DNA from 3 places in the Shewanella sp. UCD-FRSSP16_17 genome. Region 2 is predicted to be linked to each of the others. Evidence: predicted binding sites of a transcription regulator. Region 2 holds the regulator's gene; each other region holds the start of a gene.
The links. Region 2 encodes sigma-54, which starts transcription at its own class of promoters, with help from an activator protein. Its sites were predicted from a motif close to GTTGGCACGNNNNTNGNNT; they were not measured.

Region 1 (5,900 bases), on a different contig from region 2:
GGCAAATGATGACGTAGCAGTTGCAGAGGCAACTAAAGGGTTTAACCCTGATGACTTAACGGGTATCGAGAAAACGGCTATTTTGCTGTTAAGCCTAAGTGAAGCTGATGCAGCTTCGATTTTAAAGCATCTTGAACCTAAGCAAGTCCAGAAAGTCGGTATGGCAATGGCAGCTATGGAAGAGTTTGGTCAAGAAAAAGTCATTGGCGTTCATAAGTTATTTCTTGAAGAAATCCAAAAATTCTCATCTATTGGCTTTAATAGTGAAGAATTTGTCAGAAAAGCATTAACAGCGGCACTTGGTGAAGATAAAGCGGGTAATTTGATTGAACAAATTATCATGGGCAGTGGTGCCAAAGGTTTGGATTCTTTGAAATGGATGGATGCACGTCAGGTTGCCACCATTATTCAGAACGAGCATCCGCAAATCCAAACTATTGTTTTATCTTATTTAGAGCCCGATCAAGCGGCTGAAATTTTTAGTCAGTTCCCAGAAAATACCCGCTTAGATTTAATGATGCGTATTGCTAACTTGGAAGAAGTGCAACCTGCTGCACTGCAAGAGTTAAATGACATCATGGAGAAACAGTTTGCAGGCCAAGGCGGCGCACAAGCGGCTAAAATGGGCGGCTTAAAAGCAGCTGCAAATATTATGAACTTCCTTGATACCGGAGTAGAAAGTCAGATTATGGAAACCATGCGTGAATCTGATGAGGAAATGGCGCAACAGATCCAAGACTTAATGTTTGTATTTGAGAACTTGATTGACGTTGATGACCGTGGCATTCAAGTCTTGCTCAGAGAAGTACAACAAGATGTACTTATGAAAGCCTTGAAAGGAGCCGATGACCAGTTATCTGATAAAATCGTGGGTAATATGTCTAAGCGTGCAGGTGAGTTACTACGTGACGATCTTGAGGCTATGGGACCGATTAGGATCAGTGAAGTGGAAGTGGCTCAAAAAGAAATTCTCGCAATTGCACGACGCTTGAGTGATAGTGGTGAAATTATGCTTGGCGGCGGTGGTGGAGAAGAGTTCTTATAATCACTTGTGCTAAACGAGTGAGTGACATCACCGACTTAACCAGTATTTTTGCAGTCAATTAGGCCATTAAGATGACGGACGCTAAAACCAACAAACCGCTTGAAAATGAAGAACATGATTTTAGTCACTGGCAATTACCTGATGTGACTGAATCTCAAGCTGATGCTCCGTCAAACTTATTTGGTCACTTAGGTGCCAATAATCCGCCACCGCAAGCGGATGACAAACCGTTATTACCGCCAACCATGGCTGAGATTGAGCAAATTCGAGCAGAGGCAGAGCAAGAAGGGTTTGAACAAGGCAAAGTTGATGGGTATAACCAAGGGCTTGAGCAGGGGAAATTAGCAGGGTTAGAACAAGGTCACTCAGAAGGATTTAGCCAAGGCGAGCAACAAGGCTATGAAGAGGGGTTGAATAAAGCGCATGAGATGTTAGAGCGCTTAACGGGCATTGTGCAACAGTTTGAGCAACCGTTAATGATTCTCGACGCTGAAATTGAGTCAGAAATGCTCACCCTTGCTATTAATCTGGCAAAATCCATTGTGGGCCATGAGCTAAAAACTCATCCAGAACATATTTTATCTGTGCTGCGCCAAGGTGTTGACTCACTGCCTATTAAAGAACAGCAAGTAAAACTTCGATTACATCCTGACGACGCCACCTTAGTCACCAAAATGTACAGTGATGCTCAGTTAGCAAAAAACCATTGGGAAATCGATGCCGATCCTTCTCTGAATTCCGGTGACTGTATTATTAATAGCTTACGTTCAAGCGTGGATTTGCGAGTTGAAGAGAGAATGAAGCAGGTGCTCTCTCAGCTTCAAGAGCAAGCACAAGGTATTCAACATAATGTTCAAACAGTGAAATCGGATTCTAACCTTTATCAAACTGATATTGTCGATGAACTACCAGCAAGAGATTTGGATTCAACGGCGACATCTTCACCAGTTCGACATGAGCCAGAAACAACGATTGCAGATGTGAATGAGCCTGYCGCTGCATTGTCGCCAAAACAACTGTCCCCTGAAATAGCCAATCTAGCAGCATCAGACGCGCCTGTAGAGGAAGCGAGTCAAGCTCCTGACACTTCTGTAACTGCTGAGGATATAGACGATGCAAAGCCGTCAACATCAGCTACTGAATAAACTCAAAATACAAAGCCAAAAAGTCAGTCCTTTGCGCCCTGTTGCAAGTGGGCAATTGGTGCGTGTTGTAGGGTTAACGCTAGAGGCAACGGGCTGTCGTGCACCTGTCGGTAGTTTATGTTCAATTGAAACTATGGCTGGTGAGCTAATTGCTGAAGTGGTTGGATTTGATGATGAACTCTTGTATTTGATGCCGGTAGAAGAATTAAGAGGCGTGTTACCAGGAGCAAGAGTTCAACCCTTAGGTGAGCAATCAGGGTTAAATGTCGGTTTAAGTTTATTAGGGCGCGTGCTTGATGGTAGTGGTGCACCGTTGGATGGTTTAGGCCCATTAAACACAGAACAGCAAGCGTCAAGACATGCACCACCGATTAACCCGCTTTCTCGGCGGGCTATTTCAGAACCCTTGGATGTGGGAGTCAGAGCGATTAATGCCATGCTAACCGTAGGTAAAGGTCAGCGTATGGGATTATTTGCTGGTTCTGGTGTCGGTAAAAGTGTGCTACTTGGCATGATGACTCGGGGGACAACGGCAGATATTATTGTCGTTGGCTTAGTGGGAGAGCGTGGTCGAGAAGTAAAAGAATTTATTGAAGAAATTTTGGGCCCTGAAGGTCGAGCTCGTTCGGTCGTTATCGCTGCGCCAGCTGATACTTCACCGTTAATGCGACTTCGAGCGTGTGAAACGTCTACACGAATAGCTGAATACTTTAGAGATCTCGGCTATAACGTCTTGTTATTGATGGACAGTTTAACTCGATATGCTCAAGCGCAACGTGAAGTTGCCCTTGCTGTCGGGGAGCCGCCTGCAACCAAAGGTTATCCGCCTTCAGTATTTGCCAAGCTGCCACGTTTAGTGGAACGAGCCGGTAATGGTGGACCGGGGCAAGGTTCTATTACTGCGTTTTATACGGTATTAACCGAAGGTGATGATCAACAAGATCCCATTGCAGATGCGTCTCGAGCGATTTTAGATGGTCATATTGTGTTATCAAGGACGCTTGCAGATTCAGGGCATTACCCTGCAATAGATATTGAACAATCTATTAGTCGTGTTGCGCCTATGGTTATTTCAGCAGAGCACCTTGAGTCGATGCGACTGGTTAAACAAATGTATTCCTTGTATCAGCAAAACAGAGATCTTATTTCGATTGGTGCTTATTCCCAAGGGAGTGACCCTCGAATTGATAATGCGATTCGCCTACAACCGGCTATGAATGCCTTTTTAAGGCAAGGCTTTAAAGATGTAATTACTTTTGATGATAGTCAAACTATGGTTGGGCAGATTGCTGCTCAATGTAAATAATGCGCCGAACTGATCCCTTGTTAACCGTATTAAAGTTGAACAAAGAAGCTGAAGAGCAAGCTGCGCTTCAGCTAAAGTCTGCTCAGCTTGAACAACAAAAACATCAAAGCCAACTTGATGCGCTTAATAATTATCGGCTTGAATACATGAAACAAATGGGCGAAAACCAAGGAAAAACCCTCAGCGCAAGCCAGTATCATTCTTTTCATGAATTTATAAAGCAAGTAGATCAAGCCTTATTACAACAAGTTAATGCGGTAAAAGAGGCTGAGAAACAAACGGGTTATCGTCAGGTTCACTGGCAAGAAAAACAACAAAAGCGCAAAGCTGTTGAATTGTTACTTGAAAAAAACGCCCAAAAAGCCCAGCAGCTTGCCAATAAAAAGGAACAAAAAGCATCAGATGAATTTGCTATGCAGCAGTTTATCCGCAAGAAATCTCGCTAAGGTCTTTTTATTATTTTTATCAATTCATCATTCGTTTCATTTCACTGTTTACTGTCACTACTCTTACCAATTTGCAACTTTTTACAAAGATAAAAGTTTGGCATTTAATTTGCTAGTTACTTGTATTAACTTCGCAAAGTGTCAGCTTTGTGACAATGGATAAACCCCCAGAAATGACCTTGTTAATGGTTTCGATTAGGGGAGTGATTTGGAGTTGGTTATGCAGCAGATGAGTAATATTTTATTAGGCAATAGTGGTAAAGTTGCAAGTGTTACTGGTTCAGATAAATCGCAAGGTGCTGATAATCAATCTTTTCTATCTGTTTTTAACCAAGCGTCACAAATGGATGTTGAAAAGACCAAGTTGGCAAGAAGTAGCGAGACAAATGTAGAAGAGCAGTCTGATGTCGCAATTGAAGAGGCTGATGTAGAGTTAATTTTTGCGCAAATTGGTATGTCTGAAAATTTTGATAAAGTCGGTCCTTCAGATCCAAGTGGCAAAGAATTGCCGTTAGATGAAGAGCTTTTAGCGGACGAAGGCTCAGCAATAGATTCTGACATGCTGGATTCTGAATTATTGGCAAATACTCAGACAATCAACTCTGATGAACAACTTGAGACTGATGAAACCGTCAACGCTTTTCTATCATCGTTGACGGCTGAACAGCTCACTCAGTTAAGTGAGTTTTCATCAATGGATAGCGAGAAATTAGCGAGCCTTACGCCAGCGCAGCTTAATCAATTGATTGCTGATTTCAATCGTCAGCATCAGCTAAGCGGTGAACAAGCGTTGCCTTTAATGGCTCTGACAGATAAGCAAGCTGTGCTTGCAAATGCTAATGAAGGTGCGGCTGACAGTGACTCAGTTAAAAACGTCGCTAATTTAGCATCCAATACGCAAGCTAATACCAATCAAACAAATAATGCATCATTAGTGAACCCTCAGTCAGTGGTTAATACGACACTTGAAATGCAAGCCAGTAAAAATACTGCAGAGGCGAATCTCAATGCCGAAAAAGGCACGATAATAGGCGAAGCAAGCCAAGCAGAGACGAAGTCATCCTCTAAAGAGGTGCCTCAAATCAATTTGTCCAAAGCTGAGTTAACTGTGTCAATGGATAAACAAATAGCTAAAAATGCAGCGTTGGCCAGTTCAGCTGCTAGCGCAGCAACGTCTGAGTTAACACCAGAGTCAACTGAAGTAAAAGCATTACAAAATCAAAGCAGCTTTACGGCGCAACATAAAAGTGATGTCCCACAATTCCAGCTATCTTTACGCCAAGGGGCTGAAGCTGCGGTGAACATGCAAGATATGATTCAAAAATTTGCTCCAGTGATGAAGCAGCAATTAATCACTATGGTTGGACAAGGCGTTCAACATGCTGAAATTCGACTTGATCCTGCCGAGCTCGGCCATATGGTCGTGAGAGTTCAAGTTCACGGTGAGCAAACTCAAGTACAGTTCCAAGTCGCACAATCACAAACAAGAGATCTCGTCGAACAAGCGATTCCTAAGTTACGCGAAATGTTAGCTGAAGAAGGACTTCAACTTGCTGATAGTCATGTTTCTCAAGATGGTGATAACGAGTCGAAATCTGAATATGATGAACAAAACAGCAATGGTGATGCGATGTTGGATGAAATATCAGCACAAGAACTCGACATTGCAGCAAAACATTCACTGAGTAGCAATTCTGCTATAGATTATTACGCCTAAGTCGGTAATCTATAGCCAACAAGTTAAGACTGTTGGTGCGCTATAGCGAATGTTAATAATTTTACTGGCAGCGCAATAAATAAATGGAATGAATTATGGCTGAAGAAGAGTCTTTAGAGTTAACCACAGAGAACCAACCTAAAAGTAAAAAGAAGCTCATCATTTTTATTGTAATAGGTGTGGTGTTGCTTGCGGTTATCGCAGGTGCTGCAATGTTCTTTTTAGGTGGAGATGAAGAGTC
Region 2 (5,900 bases):
TGTAAAGGGAGAAGCAGTTTCTAATATGGCGTTGATTGCTGTATAAAAAATAAGCAGGTTATGGTGTGGGTCATGAGATTATTATAGTTAACTATCACTGTTTGTTGTTGATAATTTGCCGTTGATTGTTTTAATGCGCTTTGAGCAGCGCAAAAGCTTAGTTTAAGCGTATTCCCGAGTAGGATATGAGGTTAATAAAGCATGGCTGTTAGCGGTTTAAAGTCGTAAATTTCAATGTTTTGCTAGTAAGTGATAACTAGCAACGAGTTGGCCTGAAAGCGTTAAATCATATAAAAGGATTAGCTTTCTTCGTCAAATTTGTCGTTAATCAGTTGGCAAACCGCATCTAGTGCTTGCTGCGCATCAGGGCCTTCAGCCTGAACAGTAATCACTTTCCCTATACCACTTTCTAGCATTAACAACCCTAACACACTCGCAGCGCTGGCTTGTTTGTCACCTTGAATCAAGGTAATGCTGGCTTTAAATTCCGTAGCCAATATAGCTAATTTTGTTGCCGCTCGAGCATGAAGCCCAAGTTTATTACTGATGGTGATTTCTCTGGAGATATTCATCGTCACAGGTTTAGCTCTCGGTGACGAGCGCTAACTTGGTGTTTACTGTTACTGAAGCGCTGTGTGAGTTGATCTGCAATATAAACCGAGCGATGCTGTCCACCTGTGCAGCCAATCGCGATGGTAAGGTAACTGCGATTATTGCGCTCAAGGTGCGGCATCCAAGTATCAAATAAATTCTCAATCTGCCAGATGAACTTATTGACTAGGGGTTGTCTGCCTAAGAATTCTTGTACTGGTTGATCAAGACCCGTTAATGGTCTTAACTCTGGCTCCCAATGTGGGTTTGGCAAAAAGCGGACATCAAACATAAAGTCGGCTTCAGTAGGCATACCGTGCTTGAATCCAAATGATTCAAAGTGAATGACTAATTCTTTATCAACACTGCCCATAAGAATTTGTCGGACTTGATCGCTCAAATCGTAAATATTCAGCTGAGATGTGTCGATGTAGTGATCAACCATTTTGGCGATTGGCTCGAGCAATCGACCTTCAAGTTGAATCGCTTCTTGTAATGAGATTTGATTTTTTGACAGCGGGTGTAATCGACGTGTTTCACTGTATCGTTTAAGCAGTACTTGATCATTGGCATTTAAAAATAAACTAATGATCGTGGTATCGTCGGACAACAAAGCGATTTGCTGCTCTAATACTTTGCCTTGCTCTTCGATATTACGCACATCAACACTGATGGCGACAAGTTCGTTATTTCCTTTTAGCTGCTCTAGTAGGCTGCCAATCAGTGGGAGAGGCAGGTTATCAACACAGTAATAACCTAAATCCTCTAACACTCTTAAAGCAACTGACTTACCTGAGCCCGATCGTCCTGATACGATGACAAGTTTCATGCAGTAATAACCTGATACAGTTCTGTAGCGTCATGACTCTTTCGAAGTCTTTTAAGGATGAGTTTATCGCTTAATTTCTCAGCCATACTTGATAACGTGCTTAAGTGTTGCTGACATTGCTCAGAAGGAACCAATAAGGCAAATAAAATGTCTACTGGCTTCTTATCAATAGCATCAAAGTCGATAGCTTCTTCACATTTGATCAAAATAGCGATCGGCGATTCAATGTCGTCTAAACGCCCATGTGGAATCGCAATGCCATTGCCGATACCTGTGCTACCCATTTTTTCACGTGCTATTAAACTTTCGAAAATAGCTTGTGAAGATAGAGTAGGGTACTGGTCAGCCATTAAATTGCTGATAAGTTCCAGTACCTTTTTCTTACTGCCCGGAGTGGCACAGGTAGTGCACGCCGGCTGCAGGATGGTGCGAAGTTCCATCGTTAGTGTTTAATTAACTTCTCTTTGTGTTTAATTACCTGACGGTCTAATTTGTCTATCAGGGCGTCAATTGCGACATACATATCTGCGTTTTGAGATACGGCAAAAACTTCACCTCCTTTGAGGTGCAATTTAGCTTCGGCAATCTGTTGTAACTTTTGTACATTGAGCACAACGTGAACATTATTGATCTGTTCGAAGTGACGTTCAAGCTTTGAAAACTTAGTTTGCACATACTCACGTAAAGATTGAGTAATTTCGATATGGTGTCCAGTCAGGTTAATTTGCATAGATCATCCTCCAATAACAAAGGCTTATAAGCTTTTGCGTTGGTTTGAGGGAGGGATGAGCATTGCTTCACGATATTTGGCGATCGTACGCCGAGCAACATTGATCCCTTGTTCTGCCAGTAGCGTCGCCATTTTACTATCGCTAAGTGGCTTTTTCTGGTTTTCTGCGGCGACCAGCTTTTTGATAAAGGCTCTGATTGCTGTAGAAGAACACTCTCCGCCATCATCGGTACTTACGTGGCTAGAGAAGAAGTATTTTAGTTCAAAAAGGCCGCGAGGGGTGTGCATATATTTTTGAGTTGTAACCCGTGAGATGGTCGATTCATGCATCTCTACCGCTTCGGCAATATCATTTAATACCATAGGCTTCATGGCTTCTTCGCCGAACTCAAAGAAACCTTGCTGGAATTGAACAATACAATTTGCCACTTTTAACAGGGTTTCATTGCGGCTTTCAATACTTTTAATAAACCATTTGGCTTCTTGTAAGTGACCGCGAATGAATTGGCTGTCAGCTTGATTGGCTGAGCCTTTTGCCATGGCCGCATATTGCTGATTTACGCCTATTTTAGGCATATTATCTGGGTTTAATTCAACGACCCAACGGCCATTCTTTTTAAACACTGTGACATCTGGGATGACGTACTCATCTTTGATTGGAGTAATTTGTAACCCTGGGCGAGGGTTCAGTGTTTGGATAAATTGAATCGCTTCGCGTAAATCATCTTCTTTAAGCTTGGTTTTACGCATTAGTAATCTGAAATCACGGCCTGCTATTAAATCTAGGTGTTCAGATATCAGTAATTTTACATTTTCTATGCAAGGGATTTCGCTTGGGTATTGTCCCAATTGAATCATCAAACATTCGCTTAAATTTCTTGCAGCGACACCCACTGGATCAAAATGTTGTACACGCTTTAATACGGCTTCAACCTCATCAAGTTCAATATCCTCAAGACCGAGTGCATCGAGAATATCTTCTGTTGATTGGGTTAAGTAACCTCTATCATCAATTGCGTCGATGATGGCTGTCGCAATGGCGAGGTCATTTTCAGAAAATGGGGTTAAGTTTTTTTGCCATTCTAAATGTTCGTACAAACCTTCAGTCGTTTCACCTTGAAATGGCATATCGTCATCACGGCTTACAGCGCCAGAACCTGAGTTAGGAGAGGCGGTGTAGACTTCATCCCAAGTGGTATCCATTGGTAAGTCTTCAGGCATGGACTCTTTCGTAAGTGACTCTGTGGTATCGACTGATGAGGTGTCTTTTTCTACGCTGACTTGGCTGTTATCGCTAAAATCGGTGTCAGTTTGCTGAGCATTGTCTTTGACTGGTTCTTTTGCTTTGGCAAACTCATCCTCAAGCTCAAGAAGAGGATTTGAGTCAAGTGCTTGCTGAATTTCTTGCTGTAGCTCCAAAGAGGAAAGTTGCAATAAGCGAATGGCTTGTTGCAACTGCGGGGTCATTGTCAGGTGTTGACCCATTTTAAGTTGGAGTGAGGCTTTCATTTACCGCTTATCCCTAATTGAATTTCATCATCGCGACTACAATGTTATGGGTCTAGCACTTTTGTAAGTGTTAGCTAGACTTTAACCGAACTTGGGTTCTACTTTGCCAAAAATTAGCGTTACGTTTTGAGTCTAGTGTATAACGCTAAAAAGTGGGACTGGTTGGCCGCGAAAATGCCATGCTTGTACACTAAAGAATGCTAACTATAGCTTGAATTGCTCACCTAAGTATACTGACCTGACTTGCTGATTGTCTAAGATCTCAGCAGGCGTACCTTCAGCAATTAAATCTCCGTGGCTGACAATATACGCACGCTCACATACATCAAGTGTTTCACGGACATTATGGTCGGTAATCAATACGCCAAGACCACGATTTTTTAGTTGTTGAATAATTTTCTTAATATCTATCACAGAGATAGGATCAACACCCGCAAATGGTTCATCTAATAAAATAAACTTAGGATTGGCGGCTAAAGCGCGTGCTATTTCTACACGTCGACGTTCACCACCTGATAGAGCCATACCTTGGCTGTCACGAATATGGGTAATATTGAACTCTTCTAATAAGTGCTCTAACTCTTCGATTCGTTGCTCACTCGATAAGGTTTTACGGGTTTGCAGCACTGCCATGATGTTATCGTGCACAGTGAGTTTTCTAAAAATACTGGCTTCTTGAGGTAAGTAACCAATACCTTTACGAGCACGTAAATGCATTGGGTCTGCAGTCAAGTCGTCAGAATCAATCAAAATACGACCTTTATCGCTTTTGACTAAGCCAACAACCATATAAAAGGTTGTGGTTTTACCTGCACCATTTGGCCCTAAAAGACCAACAATCTGACCCGTTTTAACGGTTAGGCTAACGTTTTTGACAACTTGGCGGCTTTTATAGCTTTTTGCTAAGTTCTCAGCTGTTAAGGTAATTTGTGTCATTATTGCTTTTGCTCTGCCGCAGGGGTCGTTATGTCTGCATTGGTTGAGTTTTGAATATCAGATTCTTGAGGGGTGACTGATTCAAGGAGGGCATCAGTGTTAGTTTCAACAGCATTTGCCTCAGGAGTCACTGTTTGATTCTCAGTTACATTGTTAGATGCATTGTCAGTCGTATCAGCATCTGGGTTATCAAGCGAATCATTATTTTCTAACGGCGCTTCGTCTGAGTTATCAAGTTCTTCGTTTTCTTTATTCAAGTCAGGGTAATTTTCTGGCTGAAAAATTGTGATAACTCTGTCTTTTCCTTCACCTGTGCTTTCAGCGATCAGTTGCTGTTTATCAATATTATAGCTAATGAGATTGCCAGTAACCTGACTGCCTGCTTGGTCAAGTTTTGCATTGCCTTTTAAGGTTAAAATACTGGTCGAAAGCTCATATTTTATTTCGTTTGCACTTGCGGTACCGATACGGCCATCATCGAGTTCTTGTGAGAATGTGGCTGGATTACCTGTCGCAATCATGGTTTTTTTGCCACCCGATTCTTCACTGAATGCACGTAATTGATCGGCATTAATATTAATGGTGCCTTGCGTCACATTCACTGGGCCGAAGAAAATCACTTGGTTGTTTTTAATATCTGCTTTTTGGCTGACGGCAGCAACTTTAAGCTCTTGTTGTAAATCACCTTCTTTGGCATGAACGCCGGTGACTGTCACTAAGCTCAATCCCATTAGGCTCATACCCAGAATACTTTTTCTAATAAAGTCTGTTTTCATAAGCTTATTGAGTGAAAATGTCAGTGTTTTACTTTGCTTCATATGTTCCTTCTACCTGACTTAAAAGCTCTAACTCTTCGGCATTTAAATCAGCATAAAGGCCTAAGCCTTGTATTTTAAAATCTTGTCCTGAGACATTAATCTGTCGATCAGACGTCATGATCATGGTATTTAAATCTAACGCAAGCATACTTGTGGTTAGCGATTGTACTGGTTCATTGATGTTTATTGCATCAATAATAACATTTTTTTCTAGCACCACTTTACCAGTTTCTTTATTAAGCTTGCCTAATTCAGCGGTTAATTGCCACTCAGCTTCGCCGTTTTCTGGATAGATAAGGTATACAGGCTCAGTGAATAGGGTTTCATTGGTTTGCTGAAAGTGTTCCATGTGTTTTGCTGACACCCGGCTTTGTACTAATCCTTGCTCGTTAAATTCTGTGCTTCGTAAGTCATTAGCGATGAATTCTGGACGCGCGGGATCGGGAAGCTTATTGGCTTCCATTTGACTACGCTTCACTTGCACTTG
Region 3 (5,900 bases), on a different contig from region 2:
TCACGGTTTTAACATTTTATGAAGAACAATTGAAAATAAAGGGAACTTTTAGCAATGAGAGAAATAGTGAGATAGTAATAGCAACCAAATGAGAAAATTGACCGAATAGGAGGTTAGCGGTTATGACTATTAAAACAGTTATATTAAGAAAACTTGTATCAGCGCAGGTTGAACTGATACAAGCAATAAACCAGCGTTAACAATTACTCATCTTCAGCTGGTGGTACATAACCTTCAATTTCAACGTCTTTACCTTCAAATAAAAAGTTAACCATTTGCTCTTCGAGGAACTTGCGGTCATCAACATTCATCATGTTCAATTTATTTTCGTTAATTAGCATCGTTTGCTTTTTTTGCCACAAACCCCAAGCTTCTTTACTAATTGAATCAAAAATACGTTTGCCGACTTCACCTGGATAAAGTTGAAAATCGAGTCCTGCTGCTTCTTTGTTTAAATATGCGCAATTAACATTACGAGCCATGATGTTTCCTTAACGGGATCCTGATGTTGGATCTGCTGCTGAAAGTGCGACTAAGTGAGATAAAATCCGCTCTGTTGCTGCGGCTAATCCGACTTTAGCTGGATGATGTATGTTATACCAGAGTGTCTGGTTTTGTTCCATTGTCGTGTTTTCAAATAGGCGATTATTTTGCTCTGTTTCAATCTTTACTAAAACGGGTTGAATATCTAAATGAAAATGACTAAATGTGTGTCTAAATCCTGCAAGCCACTCAGGTTCGCAATGGTCAATGTTATTATCGCTAAATTCTTTAGAAACATAATCTTGCAAAGCTTGTTGTGACTCAAACTGAGGGAAGCACCATAACCCTCCCCAAATACCCGCTGGTGGCCTTTTAAAAAGTATAACTTCGCCTTGATGCTGTTGCACCAACATAAATGCTGACTTGGTCGGTATCGTCTTTTTAGGTTTTTTCCCTGGGTATTCGGTTTGTCTGCCAGATAGCTGCGCTTGGCAATCAATAGCGACAGGGCAGCGTTCACATTGAGGTTTACTGCGAGTACAAACCGCAGAACCTATATCCATCATTGCCTGATTAAATTTTCGTATCTCTTTTTTGGGTGTCAGTTTATCGGTAAGCGCCCAAAGCTGTTGTTCAACAGACTTTTTACCAGGCCATCCTTCTATGGCTCCATGTCTTGCTAGAACGCGCTTTACGTTACCGTCTAAAATGGAATGATGTTGCCCAAGGGAAAGTGACAAAATTGCTCCAGCGGTAGAGCGGCCAATACCGGGAAGTGCGATGACATCGTCTATGTTTTCGGGAAACGTCCCTTGGAACTGTTCACAGACTGTTTTAGCCGCTTTGTGAAGGTTTCTTGCTCGTGCGTAATAGCCAAGACCTGTCCAATGGTGAAGCACATCATCTTCACTTGCTGCAGCCAAGTCAGCGATAGTTGGAAAACTAGACATGAACTTTTCGTAATACGGGATCACGGTAGCAACTTGAGTTTGCTGCAACATGATCTCTGAAATCCATACTCTATATGGGGTTTTATTCAATTGCCATGGCAAGGATTTACGGCCATTGATATCGTACCAAGCGATGATACGCTCGGAAAAAGAGTTAACATTTTTCATCGAGGCAGTGTATATGGCAAGGTTAGCTTAAACAAGTCAGCATGTAATTTGCTGCAACAAAATACTCGTTAAAATGGAGGATTGAAGCATTAAAGTGATTTTTAGTGGTTCAATATATGTAAATTGCCAAAATAACGATAAGAATCTTGCTATCAAAGTGGCTTAAGTAGTTTAGTCATACTCATTTTACGATATACTTACTGACTATTTTATGATTTGAAGTGACACATTGGGCCACTTTATATAGCACCCAATTGATGAGGCAATAATGAGCGACGTTACTACCGCTGAATATAACGAAGATGGTAAATATCTTCGTAAGATTAGAAGTTTTGTATTAAGAGAAGGGCGCCTGACTAAAGGTCAAGCACAAGCCATTGAGTCATATTGGCCAACGATGGGCTTAGATTATACCCCTGAACCTATCAATCTTACTGAGATTTTTAATCGTGACGCGGATACAGTGTTAGAAATTGGTTTTGGTATGGGGGCATCACTTGTTGAGATGGCTAACGCTGCGCCAGAACTAAACTATATTGGTATCGAAGTGCATAAACCGGGTGTTGGTGCTTGTTTAGTCGATGCTGGTAAAGCTGGGGTAACTAACTTACGTGTTTATCATCATGATGCGATGGAAGTATTAGAAAATAGTATTGCTGATGGTTCGTTAGCGAGAGTCCAACTATTTTTCCCTGATCCATGGCACAAAAAACGTCATCATAAGCGCCGGATCGTACAAGCTGAGTTCGCTCAACTAATCCGTCGTAAGCTTAAAATTGGTGGTGTCTTCCACATGGCGACAGATTGGGAAAATTACAGTGAACATATGCTAGAAGTGATGTCTGCTGCTGATGGTTATAAAAACCAGTCAGCAACTAATACTGTCGTTGAGCGTCCTGAGCATCGTCCATTAACTAAATTTGAAGCTCGAGGCCATCGCTTAGGTCATGGTGTTTGGGACTTGATGTTTGAGCGAGTAAGCTAAGCTTATTCCTCAACTTGTTATAACAATATCTTTATTTAATACTAACTAGGATAAAAACATGGCTAAGAATCGTACTCGCCGTTTACGTAAAAAGTTACGCGTTGATGAGTTCCAAGAACTTGGTTTTGATGTCAACTGGACGTTCGAAGAAGCAATTTCTGAAGAGGATATTGATAAAGCTGTTGACGAGTTTATCGATCAAGTTATCGAGCCTCGTAAATTAGGCTTCCATGGCGGCGGTCATAAAATGTGGGAAGGTATTATTGCAACGCAGCAAATCGGTAAATGTACTGAAGAAGACGTTGCTGCTGTGAAAGCATTTTGGGAATCGAAAAAAGTGCCTCAACTTGAAGTTAGTGCACTTTATGATATCTGGTGGGGCTAATATAGCCGATGCCTGAGCAAATATTGCTAGAACAAGTGGTCGACAAAGTTCGGCCACTTATTGGTTCTGGGAAGGTCGCAAACTACATACCAGCATTGGGTAATGTCGATCCGAATAAAATTGCCATAGCAGTCACCTCAGCTGATGGTCAAACTGTGGGCGCTGGCGACTATCTTGAGCCATTTTCAATTCAAAGTATCTCCAAAGTATTTAGTTTAACTCTGGCGTTGAGTTTGTATTCTGAAGATGAAATTTGGTGTCGAGTAGGTAAAGAACCTTCGGGTCAGTCCTTTAATTCGCTTGTACAAGTTGAATTAGAACGCGGGATCCCGCGAAATCCCTTTATTAATGCCGGTGCTTTAGTGATTGCCGATTTGATTCAAGCAAGACAAAGCGCCCCTAAGCATCGTATGTTGGAAGAAGTACGAAAGCTTAGTGGTAACTCACATATTTGTTTTGACAAGAATGTGGCTAACTCTGAGTTCAAATTCAGCGCTAGAAATGCCTCTATTGCTTACTTAATGAAGTCTTTTGGAAATTTCGAAGGTAATGTTGATACGGTATTAAAAAGTTACTTTCATTACTGTTCATTAAAAATGAACTGCGCGGATTTATCAAAAGCGATGTTCTATTTAGCTAATCGAGGGAAAACCTTACAAGGTCATCAGTTGATTACACCTGTACAAACTCGTCAGCTGAATGCTTTGCTTGCTACATCAGGTTTATATGATGGTGCAGGGGAGTTTGCCTATCGAGTTGGTATGCCGGGTAAAAGTGGCGTAGGCGGTGGCATCATTGCTGTAATTCCTGGAGACATGTCCATTTGTGTTTGGTCACCTGAACTTGATCAAAATGGCAACTCACTCGCTGGCACACACATGCTAGAACACCTTTCGCAATCTCTAGGCCGCTCGATATTTTAAAAGCGGCTTAATGCTTTTTACTTCAATATGTCGTATTTCAAGTCTTTCCTCTTCAATACTTTCAGTCTCAATGCTTTAAGTTTCAAAACCTTACGGTTCAAAATCTTCAGCCCCAAGACGGCTGAATTATAACCTGCTCTAATTAGGCTATCTTTATTCTGCAATCGGCGCAGAAAAGCGCTGATGAACTTACATTATTAATGTGTGAAATAAACCACTTTATGGTTAATTTCACGTCAACTGAATAAACTTTTTTAGTAATCCCGCCTAATTCGTTGCTAGAACATTTTCTTAATTGTTTGAAATATAATGATTTATATATTTTGGCACGCTGTTTGCTTTATATGGATTAAGTAAAGCGTTCTTTAACTGGCGCTAAGTCACTTAATAGAGTTTTGGTTCACTTATTATTAAAAATGCAGTCTAGTCGTGAAAGATTGTATTTGTTTAACAGCAAGGAAATGGCTAATGAAAACGTTAAATTATACCAACACAGGGTTACTTAAAGGCATTGCATTATCAGGATTAATTTTTACAGCTGGCGCCTTCAACCCTGCAATGGCTAAACTGTCAATTGAAGATCAGCAATGCAATGTAACCTTAAATTATGATGTGACGGTAGAACCGCAAAAACTACTCGTTAGTGAAAAAGGCCAAGAGTTATATCGTGTCGAAATGGGCGAATTATTTGTTGAAGGTAATAAAATTAAACTTAACGCTAAGCAACAAAACTTAGTGTCAGATTATTCTGAAGGCTTATCTAAGCAAGTTCCAGAAATTATCGATCTCGTTAATGAAGTCGTCGTACTTGCCACCGACGCTGTGAGTTTAGCGCTTACGCCAATTTTTGGTGATGCGACAGGGGCTAAGCTTGATGAAATGTTAGCAGGCATTCAAAGCCGCTTGGATGAAGCTGCTTATCAGCAAGGCGATAAATTCTATCTAGGAGCGACTGAATCATCAATTGAGCAAGCATTCAATGAAGATTTCGAGAAAGAAATGGAAGCGATGATAGAGAATTCTATGGGCAGTTTTATGATGGCCCTTGGTGCTGAAATGATGTCTTCAGAAGGTGGTAGCTTCGAAGAGAAAATGGACTCGTTCGGAAAGAAAATGGAAAAAATGGGCGAGGATATTGAGTTACAAGTTGCTGAGCAATCAGAAGCTATCGAAGCGAAAGCTGAAAAGATTTGTGAAGACTTTGAAGAACTTATGATTATAGAAGGTGAGATGCGCCAGTCTATCCCTCAGTTGTCTGATTACCAATTAGCAACATTAGATCACGAGTTATATGAGTAATTTACCTTGAGTGACTCTTTAAGCTTGAGTGAAGCTTAAGGTAATAACAATTACCTATTCTTTAGCGGTAATTATTCATTATCTTGATTGTTCAATTTATAGCATTGTTAAAATGTACCTGACCTTCCCCTGCAACCTTTTGCAGGGGCTTTTTCGTTATTAATCCGCTTAATCCCCTTATTCAACGACATTTCTAAGAAACTAATTATTTGTTCTGATAAAAAAATTGTATATTATAAATATAGAGCCATTTATAGTTTTTTTGGTATACTCCTAAAATTATAAAACTGAATTGCTAACCTATTAACTTATTGTTTTAGTTTTGGTTGGTTATTCAAGATAACGGATTATCTGTATTTAATTTCTTTTTTGGTGTTCTGTGTATTATTTTTACACTGCATTCCTGACTGATTTTTGCTCAGTTTTGTTTCGGGCAAGTTACAGTTATTTGCATACCAAAAACTATTTTTAATGTCGTAAACAGCGTAAGGCGACTCCAATGTTAGAACTGTTAGAACCTATTGCTATTTTTACTCATGTTGCCCGTGCTGGTAGTTTCAGCGCTGCAGCGAGAAGACTGAGTATATCTAAATCCAAAGTAAGTACTCAGGTTGCTGATCTTGAACATAAACTTGGGGTTCAACTTATTCAACGTACTACACGTAGTTTGAGTCTTACTGAGGCCGGGAACTTACTTTATATCCAAG

Region 1: A9267_RS05490 (flagellar hook-length control protein FliK) is a predicted target of sigma-54. The motif match lies at 4,039-4,057, and genes of this name have one in related genera.
Region 3: A9267_RS10275 (YggN family protein) is a predicted target of sigma-54. The motif match lies at 4,217-4,235, and genes of this name have one in related genera.

The regions. Positions count from the first base shown of each region.
Region 1 covers NZ_LZFV01000002.1:136,979-142,878, reverse strand. The annotation lists gene fliF (flagellar basal-body MS-ring/collar protein FliF) at 1-9, shown strand, start outside; gene fliG (flagellar motor switch protein FliG) at 1-1,045, shown strand, start outside; gene fliH (flagellar assembly protein FliH) at 1,117-2,190, shown strand; gene fliI (flagellar protein export ATPase FliI) at 2,159-3,496, shown strand; gene fliJ (flagellar export protein FliJ) at 3,496-3,942, shown strand; gene A9267_RS05490 (flagellar hook-length control protein FliK) at 4,163-5,659, shown strand; gene fliL (flagellar basal body-associated protein FliL) at 5,755-5,900, shown strand, end outside.
Region 2 covers NZ_LZFV01000024.1:203,718-209,617, forward strand. The annotation lists gene A9267_RS12330 (HPr family phosphocarrier protein) at 300-572, opposite strand; gene rapZ (RNase adapter RapZ) at 575-1,420, opposite strand; gene ptsN (PTS IIA-like nitrogen regulatory protein PtsN) at 1,417-1,860, opposite strand; gene hpf (ribosome hibernation promoting factor) at 1,863-2,150, opposite strand; gene A9267_RS12350 (RNA polymerase factor sigma-54) at 2,175-3,659, opposite strand; gene lptB (LPS export ABC transporter ATP-binding protein) at 3,864-4,595, opposite strand; partial or broken gene lptA (lipopolysaccharide transport periplasmic protein LptA) at 4,790-5,335, opposite strand; gene lptC (LPS export ABC transporter periplasmic protein LptC) at 5,400-5,900, opposite strand, start outside.
Region 3 covers NZ_LZFV01000013.1:269,489-275,388, forward strand. The annotation lists gene A9267_RS10250 (oxidative damage protection protein) at 204-482, opposite strand; gene mutY (A/G-specific adenine glycosylase) at 492-1,601, opposite strand; gene trmB (tRNA (guanosine(46)-N7)-methyltransferase TrmB) at 1,870-2,586, shown strand; gene A9267_RS10265 (50S ribosome-binding protein YggL) at 2,645-2,971, shown strand; gene glsB (glutaminase B) at 2,980-3,894, shown strand; gene A9267_RS10275 (YggN family protein) at 4,363-5,193, shown strand; gene A9267_RS10280 (LysR family transcriptional regulator) at 5,693-5,900, shown strand, end outside.